One region of the Brevibacillus sp. 1238 genome, then DNA from elsewhere that is predicted to be linked to it. Evidence: riboswitches for the same ligand, from Rfam matches in the RefSeq annotation. Region 1 holds a riboswitch; each other region holds the start of a gene.
The links. A riboswitch is a leader RNA that binds a small molecule or an ion and turns the genes downstream of it on or off. The one in region 1 is predicted to bind cobalamin.
Positions count from the first base shown of each region.

Region 2: linked by a shared signal. The riboswitch ahead of M2298_RS07555 (ABC transporter substrate-binding protein) and the one ahead of metE (5-methyltetrahydropteroyltriglutamate--homocysteine S-methyltransferase) in region 1 are both predicted to bind cobalamin.
Region 3: linked by a shared signal. The riboswitch ahead of M2298_RS12775 (energy-coupling factor ABC transporter permease) and the one ahead of metE (5-methyltetrahydropteroyltriglutamate--homocysteine S-methyltransferase) in region 1 are both predicted to bind cobalamin.

Region 1 is NZ_JARXWC010000002.1:688,064-692,030, reverse strand. Features, by position in the region: gene metE (5-methyltetrahydropteroyltriglutamate--homocysteine S-methyltransferase) at 1-1,450, opposite strand, end outside; cobalamin riboswitch at 1,591-1,791, opposite strand; gene brnQ (branched-chain amino acid transport system II carrier protein) at 1,950-3,302, opposite strand; gene nrdF (class 1b ribonucleoside-diphosphate reductase subunit beta) at 3,731-3,967, opposite strand, start outside.
Region 2 is NZ_JARXWC010000003.1:7,536-11,502, reverse strand. Features, by position in the region: gene M2298_RS07565 (ABC transporter ATP-binding protein) at 1-649, opposite strand, end outside; gene M2298_RS07560 (FecCD family ABC transporter permease) at 655-1,692, opposite strand; gene M2298_RS07555 (ABC transporter substrate-binding protein) at 1,694-2,677, opposite strand; cobalamin riboswitch at 2,826-2,967, opposite strand; gene M2298_RS07550 (MBL fold metallo-hydrolase) at 3,110-3,967, opposite strand, start outside.
Region 3 is NZ_JARXWC010000004.1:376,719-380,685, reverse strand. Features, by position in the region: gene M2298_RS12780 (quinone-dependent dihydroorotate dehydrogenase) at 73-1,164, shown strand; cobalamin riboswitch at 1,316-1,511, shown strand; gene M2298_RS12775 (energy-coupling factor ABC transporter permease) at 1,660-2,424, shown strand; gene M2298_RS12770 (energy-coupling factor ABC transporter substrate-binding protein) at 2,421-2,705, shown strand; gene cbiQ (cobalt ECF transporter T component CbiQ) at 2,702-3,493, shown strand; gene M2298_RS12760 (energy-coupling factor ABC transporter ATP-binding protein) at 3,498-3,967, shown strand, end outside.

The sequences.
Region 1 (3,967 bases):
CAAGCACGTCCAGCCCGATCTCTTCCTGAATCGCAATCCACTGCTTGATTTGCTCCGCGATGAAGGCATCGTACTGCTCGACTGTCCAGTTCCCTTTTTTGTACTGCTGTCTGGCCTGACGAACCTCTGCCGTCTGCGGGAAACTGCCGATCGTCGTTGTAGGCAAAAGCGGCAGCTTCCAGGCGGCTTGCTGGATATCGCGGCGCTCGTGGAACGGCACGTCGCGTTTGGCTTCTGTCGTCTCCAGCGCTTTTCGAGCCTGCTGTACTTTCTCCCGGTTTCTCGCCGGAGACTCGGCCAGGCGGAGCAAGTCCTTTTCGTTCTGGGCAATTTCCTTCGAGATAACATACTTTCCAAATCGGAATCCTTGGACTAAAAGCTGCACTTCTCCCAATTTTTCGTCCGCAAAGGCTAATGCCGCTTGAACTTCCCCAGGCAAATCGGTTTCTGCTTCAACAGTGACGGGAACATGCAAAAGGCTGCTCGATGGCTGTAGCCAAATCCGGTCCGGGTCGACCACATTGCTGATCGTCTTGACCAGCTCCCACTTTTCCTCCAGGGCCGAGCGCCAAATGTTGCGGCCATCGATGATTCCTGCGCCGAGCACTTTTTCCTGCGGGAAACCATGTGCCGTCAGGTTGGCCAAATTCGCTTTTCCTCCGTGGACAAAGTCCAGGCCCAAGCCTTCCACTGGCAGCGCGATCAGCTCCTCGTACCAATCCACCGCTTCGAAATACGTCTGAACCATCAGCTTGAGGTGTGGCAGCGCCTGACTGAACTGTTCGTACACCCGGCGAATGAGCGCTCTGTCCTGCTCGGAAATATCTTGGACGAAAGCCGGCTCATCGATTTGCACCCATTCCACGCCATGCAGTTCGAGTTCACGAAGCACGTCCACGTAAAGCGGCACGATCTGATCGACAACGCGTTCGAACTCGTCTTTCGCATATCCTTTCGCCAGCTTGACAAACGTGTACGGCCCGACAATCACCGGCTTCCCGACGATGCCCAGCTGATCCCTGGCCTCCAGGTACGCTTTCAGCGGCCTGTTCTCTGCCAGCACTGGCGGGCGTTCGCCAAACTCAGGAACGATGTAGTGATAGTTCGTATTGAACCACTTGGTCATTTCGCTTGCGACAGCTTCTTTGTTGCCGCGCGCCATGGCGAAGTACGTATCGAGCGGTACCGGGCCGCCATCATAGGCAAAACGCTTCGGAACGAGTCCGAACATGACAGCCATGTCCAGCATGTGATCGTAGTAAGTAAAGTCGTTGACGGGAATCCACTCGATGCCTTTGTCTTTTTGCTTGATCAGATGCTGCTGGCGGATTTGCTCCATTTGCGCAAGGAACGCTGACTCTTCCAATTTGCCTGCCCAAAAGGACTCCAATGCTTTTTTCCACTCCCGGTCTTTGCCGATTCGCGGATATCCCAGGTTGCTGCTTTTCATGAGCTTTCTCTCCCATCCATTGAAGGTATTTGTAAAGCCAATCAAAAAAGGCACTTCCAACGGTCAAAAAGAACGTTAGAAATGCCAAATAAGCACTGAGATCACAGCATCCTAACACCTCCCTATCTCCCGTAGGTTAAGCAGTGTTGTCGAAACAGGCAGGTCTCCTGACTTGAGGATCACGATCTGCACAACGCCTTCCCAGTCCGTCTCGACCAGTGGCTTATCGCTGTGCAAACTCCCCTCATACAGTGGCGGGACCGTGTCGGATTCTCACCGACTTCCCTTTTCATCCTTGCGCCGATTTTCGCGGCCAAAGAACCTGTTCCCACTCATATGAAATTGTCGGTATGAGTGCATGTGCTCTCGCATCTAGCAAAAGAGCACCTTTCTCCTTACAGTAACACGTAAACCAGTTTTTGTCATGCTAAACTATTTCCACTCACCAAAATTATTTCAAAGTTCAGCCTGATTGCCTCTACTCTGCCAGCTTTCCGGTTTATTGCTTGGTCAATCGCAGCTCCTGTGCCCGCAGAGAAGGTTTGCGAATCATGTAAATAGTGTAGCCGATCACAGCGCCTGCAACAGCGGGCAGCATCCAGCCAAGCCCGATCGTATACATCGGCAAGTAGCGAGTAAAGAAGTCGTTGATGACGGGAAGCTGGGCACCTGCCGCGTTCAGTCCGTCAAACAGGCTGATCAGAAAAGTAGCGAGCAAGCTTCCCTGATACACCTCTGGTCTTCCGCCAAATCCTTTGTGCATAAACGTTAAAAAGACGAGGGAAATCGCAATCGGGTACATGGTCATCAAGATCGGAACCGACACTTTGATCAGCGCCGTCAAGCCGATATTGGCGACGAGTGTACTGAACACAGCCAGAATGACGGCAAACTTTTTATACGAGATCGCCGGAAACAGCGAATGGAAAAACGAAGAGCAAGCTGTAATGAGGCCGACACTGGTGGTCAGGCATGCGATCGTAATCATGAGGCCAAGCAAAACGGCGCCGTAAGAGCCGAAGTAGTAATTGGACACCTTGGCCAAAATTTGCGCCCCGTTTTCCAGATGACCAAGCTTCTCCACACTGGAAGCGCCCATATAGGCAAGCACCGTGTAAAAGAACGCCAGAAGTGCGCCCGCGATCATCGTTGCTTTTGCGCACGTGAGCAAAATTTGCTTTTTCGCCGTGATGCCTCTTTGCTTGATCGCATTCACGATGATGATTCCAAACACAAATGCCCCCAAAGCGTCCAAGGTTAAATAGCCGTCCTGAAAGCCTTTGTAAAACGCTTTGGACTGATAGTCCGTCACAGGTGCTTGCAGCGCGCCAATCGGGAACAAAATCGCCGTCAACACAATCACGCCGATAAAAGTCAGCTTGATCGGTGTCAAGACTTTTCCGACTACATTGATAATTTTTCCAGGATTGAGAGATAACAGGCAAGCGAGTGTAAAGAACAAGACGGTGAAGACGATCAGTGGAACCGGACCAGCTTGCTCGGACAAAAATGGCTTGATTCCGATCTCAAACGAGACGTTCCCGGATCGCGGAATGGCGAAAAACGGCCCGATTGCCAAGTAGAGCAAAATCGTAAACACAAGACCAAATACCGGATGCACACGACTCGCCAACGAACGCAAATCATCCATTCCCGAATAAACCAGAGCGATAATCGCCAGCAGCGGCAGCCCGACTCCCGTCACCAGGAAGCCCGCATTGGCCGTCCATACGTTCGTTCCAGCCATTTGCCCCAGCATTGGTGGAAAAATCAGATTCCCCGCTCCGAAGAACAGAGCGAACAGCATAAAGCCGATGATGAGGATGAACGAAGAAGAACCTTTTTGATGCATGACACAAACCCTCCTGTAATTCCAAAGCAAAGGTGCTTTTCAGCAACCCTCTGATTAGTGAAAAAATTCACACAATCACTCCGCCCGCTCATGCCCCAACAACCGGGATCAGATCGAGCGGGAATAATTGTCAGATAAATCAGTCGACCAAATCGGTAATCGATGACCAGATCGCTTCTCGCTTGCCACTTCCGCGCTGATCACGATTCTATCTGGACAACCAGAAGTAAAACAGCTCGTTACGTCATTTATTTATAACATAAATATAAATGAAAAGATATTGAAAATAGGCGATTCATTTCCTTCCCATCTATTAAAATATTATTTATCGAGCAAACCTCACGTATATTCTACTGGCGCATTTTTGGATCAGAATCGAAAAAAGACTGCCAATGAGCGGCAGTCTTTTTAAACATACGTTTAACTTTTTACTCAAAGCGGAAATCATCATCTGTCAGCGGCTCGACGTTGAGCGTGCGGACATAGCCATTTCCTTTTTTCGAGAAGAAATCATGCTGCTTCGTATGCGTCCGAATCCCGTTCAAAACGATCGGATTGACTTCTTCCTCCGGGAAGAACGGGTCCAGTCCCAGGTTCATCAACGCTTTGTTCGCGTTGTAACGCACGTAAGCCAGCACTTCGTCCGCCAAGCCAATTTCCGTATA
Region 2 (3,967 bases), on a different contig from region 1:
TCTGCACTCCTTTGTGCAGCATCAGGATGCGGTCGCAGTAGAGCGACGCCAGATTCAAGTCGTGCAGAACCGCCACGACGGTCACTTGCGTCGTCTTTTGCCACTTGCGGACGATATCCATCAGTTGAATCTGGTAGCCGATATCGAGGTACGTAGTCGGTTCGTCCAGCAGCAGCAGTTGCGGTTTTTGCACGAGCGCCTTGCCCAAAGCCACGCGCTGCTTCTCCCCGCCGCTCAGCTGATCCAGCGTGCGCTCCGCCAGCGGCACAAGCCCCAGCAGCTGCATGATTTCCTCGATCAGCGGCGTGACGTCATCCTTTTCCTCACCGAGCCAGTTTTGATAAGGGAAGCGTCCCATCTCCAGCACTTCGCGGACACGGAAACCGACAGGAGGCAGCCCTTCCTGTTCCAGTACGGCGAGAACACGAGCCAGCTCTTTGCGCGTATAGCGGGCAAGCGGCTTGTCGGCGAGCGTAATCTCTCCCGCATCAGGGGCAATGACGCTGGAGATCATTTTCAGCAGCGTCGATTTGCCGCTGCCATTCGGGCCGATGATGCCGAAAAACTCGCCCCGCTTCACGTCAAAATCGATTTCTGTTAAAACCGATACATCCTGGTAAGCTTTTTGCAAACCTCGTACGTGGATCATCGCAGCTACCTCCTTCCGGTTCGTTTGTTTTGCTTCAACAAATAGGCGAAAAACGGCGCTCCCAAAAACGCGGTCACGACGCCGAGCGGGATTTCCGTAGGAACGAGCAGCATCCGCGCCAGCGTATCCGCCCACAGGACGTAGATGCCGCCGCCAATCGCCGACATCGGCAGCAGGATGCGATGATCCGGCCCGACCAGCATCCGCACCAGATGCGGCACGACGAGGCCAACGAAGCCGATGATCCCTGAGATCGAAACCGCTGCCGCCGTCAACAAAGTCGATACGAGCAAAATAATGAGCTTCGTCTTGTCGACATTGACGCCCAGGTGCGCCGCCTGACGCTCACCCAGAGCAAACAGGTTCAAGGAGCGGGCATAGCCAACCAGCACGATTACGCCGATCAGCACATACGGAATCAGCACATACGTAAAAGCCCAGCCGCGAAACGACAAGCTGCCCATCAGCCAAAAGACGATTTCGTTCACCGTCTGGTTCGACAAGGACACCATAAAAGAGACGAGCGAACCGAGAAACGCCTGAATGACGACCCCGGATAAAATGAGCGTCTCTGTTTGCAGCTTGCCCTGCGTCTTCGCCAGCGACAGTACAATCCACAGACTGCACAGCCCCGTCAAAAAGGCGACCACAGGCGTGCTCCATTCCCCGAGAAAAGCGAATTGCAAGCCAAACAGGATCAGAAAAGCGGCACCGACAGCAGCTCCGGATGCCACTCCCATCGTAAACGGGTCTGCGAGCGGATTGCGCAGCACCCCTTGAAATCCGGCGCCCGCAAGCGACAGGCAAGCCCCTACCAGAATCGCTAGGATGACGCGGGGAAAACGCACTTTCATCACGATTTGCTCGGACGAATCCGGCCATGTCACGGCAACCAAGTCCGACATGCCGGGGAGCTGATGCAACAAGATCAGCCATACTTGCGAAAGCGGAAGCGATGCCGCTCCCATCGAAATGCTGACTACCGCCGATGCCAGCAGGATCAGACTGCTGGCTCCTCCCCATAAAAGCAACTGCTTCTTCATTTTATTTCACCAGATCAGGGTAAATCGCTTTGGCTACCTCGATCAAACCTTGGGTAATCCGCGGTCCCGGGCGCGAAAGCAAATTTTGCTCCATCCCGAAAATCTGCTTGTCGCGGATCGCCTTCATCTTGTCCCAGCCGTTGCGGTTCGCAATGATGTCCTCCAGCTTTTTCCCTGTCTTGTCGTCCGTAATGCCTTTTGCATACAAAATGACGTCAGGATCGCTTTTTAAAATCTTTTCTTCGCTGATCGGGTTCCACCCTTGGGTATCAGCGGCAATGTTTGTCGCGCCTGCCAGTGAGATCAGCTCATCCAGAAATTCCCCTTTGCCCACCGTCCAGCCCGGCGAAAACTCCAGGTACACTTTTTTCTTGTCTTCCGGCTTCACCGCTTTGACCGCTTCCTGCACGCGCGCGATGTCCTGCTTCATGCTTGCGACTACTTTTTCCGCCTGCTCCTGTCTGTTTGTAATGACACCCATCGCCAAAATGTTGTCAAATATCTCATCCATTTTTTGCGGGTGAGTCACGTAAACAGGCATGCCTAACGTTTTCAGCTTCGCAGCGACAGGCTCATCCATCGAGATTCCGCCGATGACCAGATCAGGCGACTGGGCGAGAATCGCCTCTTCGCTCGGCTTGACGACACCGCCCACTTTCGGCTTCGTGGCAGCTTCTGCCGGATAATCGTCGTAGTCGGACACCCCGACGATCCGGTCGTTCAGGCCGAGTGCGAACAAAATCTCTGTTTCACCCGGAGAGGTGGAGACAATCCGCTGCGGCTCTTTTTGCAAGGTCACTTCTTTTCCCGTCGAATCTTTGACCGTCAGCGGGTAGACAGTCGCTTTGGCCGTTGTTTCCTGTGGTGTTGTCTGTGGCGCCTCTGTCTTTGGAGCAGGGGCTGTTTGCGTGTTGCCATTGCCTGTGCAGCCGACCAAGCTTGCAGCAATGACCAGGGGCATGAGCAGTTTCCACGAACGTTTCATATGTATAACTTCCTTTCTGGGCAACTGGTTGATTCTTAGCATAGAAAAACCCCTTCGCTTCCAGCGGGAAACAAAAGGGTCGACTTGCCAGAACGATCTGGTCACGCCAAAAAGTCCTGAACGGGCCGAACCTTTCCGCGAAGGCGCAGGCACATCATGCAAACAGGCAGGTCTCCTGGCTTGCGGCTTGCGACAGCCGCTTTACAGTGGCGGGACCGCGCCGGATTTGCACCGGCTTCCCTTTTCACCTCGCCCATGACAGACGAGGCACCTGCTTGCTGTATTCAGTTGTTTGTGCCTGCAAGCTAAGACTCACCCACCATCATAGCATTCCTTGGCCCAAAAAAGAATGCGTCATTTTGCACCAAAACGCAGGCCCAGGCTACCCGTCAACCTGCAGCAGCCACTGGCCTTTTGCCTAACCGACGAAAATTACTGCTTGCGCTTGTGCAAGTAATCGATAATTCCCATCGCACACACCTGCAAATCCAGTCGCAGGACGTTCATCACTTCATGCTGCTCGGCAATGCCGCGCGCTTGCAGATGCTGGCTGACAAGAGCGAACAGCCTGTCCCCCAATTGCTCCGTGCCAAGCCCGGCGGAAACGGCCGCCTCGCCTTCTGCCACGAATACGGGAAGCCACTCTGCCACTTGCCGATAGACGTCCTCCACTTCTTCCGTCATGCCAAAATGCCCGAAGTAGATACGCTGGAGTTCGCGCTTGCGAAAACGCTCGATAGACGCAAGCATCGCCTGCGGATCGAACTGGTTTGGAGACGTGGACGGCAAAACGAAATGCAATCCGTCTTTTTGGAGTTGCGGATAAAAAACGCCCGCTGTATCACCTGTGAACATGCCGCGGCTAACCGGATCGTAAATGCTGAAATGATGGTTCGCATGGCCGGGCGAATCCAAAAATTCAAGGACACAGTTCGGCCCGATCGGCAAGGTGTCTCCGTCTTTTCGCACCAAGATTCGCTCCTCGGGAATCGCCACAATCGGATCGAACAGGCGGTTGAAATCGTCCTGGTAAACGGCTTTCGCTCCCGCAATCAAGCGGCTCGGGTCCACCAGATGGCGCGCTCCTTTTGGATGCACCACGATTTTGGCCTGCGGGCATTCGCGCAAAAACAAGCCTGCCCCGCCCGCGTGATCCAGATGAATGTGCGTCACGATGATGTATTTGACTTGCTCCGGCGAAAAGCCGAGCTTGTGCAATCCTGCCACAATGTACGGCACGGACGGGCTTGGCCCTGTCTCGACAAGCGTCAATTGTTCCTCTGCTATTAC
Region 3 (3,967 bases), on a different contig from region 1:
AAGGTTAGCCCACGAGAAACAAAGTGTGGTATTCTACAATGAGGTAAAAATGGAGTAAGGAGTGCAGCCGGGATGTATAAGCTCATAAGAAAATATCTGTTCCAGATGGATACGGAAGAGATTCATGAAAAAACGGTTGGTGCCTTGAAGCTGATGGAAGATTCTGCTCCGGGAAAAAGCTTGCTCAGAATGATGTTCCAGTTGAAGGACGAGCGTCTGGCGACAAAGCTGTGGGGAATGACTTTTCCCAATCCGGTAGGACTCGCCGCCGGTTTTGACAAAAATGCCGAAGTGTATCATGCGCTCGGTGCGCTCGGGTTCGGCTTTGTGGAAATCGGGACTTTGACGCCGCAGGGACAGCCTGGCAATCCGAGGCCCCGCTTGTTCCGTTTGCCTGAACACGAAGCAGTGATCAACCGAATGGGCTTCAACAACCACGGTGCGTATTTGGCTTCGCAGCATCTGGTAGATTACGCTTATTCCGATGTTCCGATCGGGATCAATATTGGCAAAAACAAAGTCACTCCTAATGAGGAAGCGGCTTCTGACTATATCAAGTGTCTGGACATGCTCTATGCGTACGGCCATTATTTCGTCATTAACATCAGCTCGCCGAACACGCCGAATTTGCGCGACTTGCAGGAGACAGAAAGCATGCGCCAGCTGGTGCGGGCGATACGCGAGAAAGCGGCTGAGCTGGAAGCGCGCGGCATTCAGAAAAAACCGATTTTGCTCAAAGTAGCTCCAGACATGTCTGACGAGCATATGCGCGATGTCGTGCAAGGGGCTGTGGCGGAAGGCATTTCCGGGATTATTGCCACCAATACGACACTGTCGCGGGAAGCTGTTCAAGGGCATCGGTACGCCGAGGAAGCGGGCGGTTTGAGCGGAAAGCCGCTGACAGAGCGATCGACAGCGTGGGTGAAAGAGATTTATCAGGAAGTCGGAGGCAAAGTGCCGATTATCGGTGTCGGAGGCATTTTTACCGGAGAAGACGCCTATCAGAAAATACGCGCGGGCGCCAGCCTGGTCCAGGTTTATACTGGCATGATTTATCAAGGGCCTGGCATTTCGAAGCAGATCAACAAGCAATTGCTCAAGCTGATGCAGCGGGACGGTTTTTCCCACATCAGCGAAGCGGTTGGCGTGGACGCGAAAGCGTAGAATCAAAAACGTAGAACCAAAAACAAGGCTCGTGCAGTCAATGACATTCGCCAAAAGGTCATCGGTTGCAGGAGCCTTTTGATAATAAGCTTTACGCTGGATTGGGCGATTGAGTATAATAATGTAGGACAAGCAAGAACTGTCAAACAATTGGATATTGTCGGCAATAGGTGCCTTTGTGTGCATGAGCACGAAGGGTAACAGGGAATCGGGTGAAAGTCCCGAGCGGTCCCGCCACTGTAATCAGGGAGTTCTCTTTGATGAAGTTCCACTCATATTCATATGGGGAAGGACAAAGAGCGCATCGATCTGAAAGCCAGGAGACCTACCTACTTGCCACACCCTGGAGACCTTCGCGGAAAGGAGCGGTGAATACGGAGCAATTGGACAGAAGTTCATGTCTATTGTTTTGTGCGCATACCTCGTCTGCTATCGGATGGGGCTTTTTTGATTGGAAAAAACGGTAAAAAGAACAGCAAAGGAGGAGAAGTTGCCTTGAATCGATCACGCTTTGTCTCGACCTGTTTATTGATTGCGGGCTTTGTTCTTTATTTTCTCGTAAATGAACCGCAAACTTCTTACGCGATGCACATTATGGAAGGGTATTTGCCGCTGTCGTGGGCGTTGTTCTGGTGGGTAGTATTTATTCCGTTCTTCATTCTTGGCATTCGTTCGTTAAACAAAATCGTCAAAGAACACCCGCAAATGAAGTTGCTTATTGGCGTATCAGGTGCCTTTGCTTTCGTGCTGTCTGCTTTGAAAATTCCTTCGGTGACGGGAAGCAGCTCCCATCCTACCGGAACAGGACTTGGGGCGATCATGTTCGGCCCGTGGGTGATGTCTGTGCTGGGCAGTCTGGTGCTGTTGTTCCAAGCCTTGCTGTTGGCGCATGGCGGATTGACCACGCTTGGCGCCAACGCCGTTTCGATGGCGGTTGTCGGGCCGATGGTGGCTTACGGGGTGTACCGCCTGATTGTCCGTGCCAACGGAGGACAACGTTTGGCTGTCTTCGCTGCGGCAGCTCTTGCTGACCTGGCGACTTATGTAGTGACATCTGTTCAGTTGGCGCTGGCTTTTCCGGCTGAGTCTGGCGGGGTATTGGCTTCTTTCGCCAAGTTCGCTGGCATTTTTGCCATCACACAAATTCCGTTGGCGATCAGCGAGGGGCTTCTGACCGTGCTCGTCTGGAACTGGCTTCAATCTTACAATGCAAAAGAGCTGGCGGAGCTGCGCTTGCTGAAACGGGAGGAATCGCTGTGAAAAAAGGAATGAACTGGCTGCTGCTCCTGGGTGTCGTCGTGCTTGCGATCGTGCCGTTGCTTTTGGTGCAGGACTCGGAGTTCGGCGGAGCGGACGGAGCGGCAGAGGAAGCGATCAAGGAGATTGCCCCTGCGTACGAGCCGTGGTTCCAGCCGCTGCTTGAACCGCCAGGAGGCGAGACAGAGAGCTTGCTGTTTGCCGTGCAAGCGGCATTGGGAGCGGGCATTGTCGGCTATGCGATGGGCTTGTACAAAGGTCGGCTGGATAAAAACAAAAAATGAACTGGCAGCAGCTTGACTCTCTTTCGTATCAAAACCGTCTGAGATTTTTGCCGCCGGAACACAAGCTTCTGTTTGCGAGCGCGTTGATTTTGCTCGTTTTGACAGGACATGAGTGGTTGCAAATGGCGATTTGCATTTGGATGGGAGTATGGGTGATCGGATATGCCCGTATTCCCGTCCGTTTCTATTTCGGATTTCTTCTTTTGTCTCTCTCGTTCTTTGTTTTGGGTTTGCCTGCACTTCTGTTGGAAGCGACAAGGGCGGAGACAGCTCCTGTGACTCAGATGGCAGTGGCGTGGCATGTCGGCCCTTATTTGATTTACGTTCCAGCGAGCGCCATCAGCAAGGTGTGGGTGCTGTTTTGGCGAACGATGGCCAGCCTTGCCTGCTTTTCCTTTATTTTGTTTACGGTGCCGTTTGCCGAGATTTTGCAGGTGTTGCGCAAGCTGCGGCTTCCGGTCATCGTTACGGATTTGCTGATGATTATGTACCGCTTTATTTTCGTGTTGCTCGGCGTCTCCCATCAGTTGTGGATTGCTCAGCGCTCGCGTGGCGGGCACCGGGGATTTCGCGCGACGATGCGCGACATCGGCGGTCTGGCTGCCCAGCTGTTCGTCAGGGCGATGCGCAAATACGATGCGTTGTACAAAGGGATGGCAGCCAGAGGCTTCGGGGAAAGCTTGCAAGTGCTTTCTTTGCACAGTCATTCCCGCTCCAGACGATATGAATGGGAGTCGATAGCAGGCTGTGTTCTGCTGATTTTGCTGGAGTGGTGGACAGGGGGATAATGCTTTGACATCATGGCTGTTGGAATTTGCTGACGTGCACTACGCCTATCCGGGTGGCCGCGGCCCTGTGCTGCGCGGACTGTCCCTGGGCATTCCAGAAGGGAAAAAATGCGCGCTGCTCGGACGAAACGGTTGCGGCAAATCTACTTTGTTTTTGCACGGGAACGGGATCATCCAGCCGCAGCAAGGGCAAGTGAGCTGGAAAGGGACGCCGCTCAGCTACAAACGCGCTGCCTTGCAGGAGATGACGCAAAAAGTCGGTCTTGTCTTCCAGGACCCGGAGCACCAACTGATCGCCAGTACCGTAGCGGAGGATGTATCCTACGGGCTGTGCAACCGGAACCTGCCGGCGGACGTGATTCGCCAAAAGGTACAGGCGATTCTTCAGGCGTTCGGGATGACCGAGCTTGCTGACGTGCCGATTCATCACCTGAGCCTGGGGCAAAAGCGTCGACTGGCTTTGGCCGGGGTCAT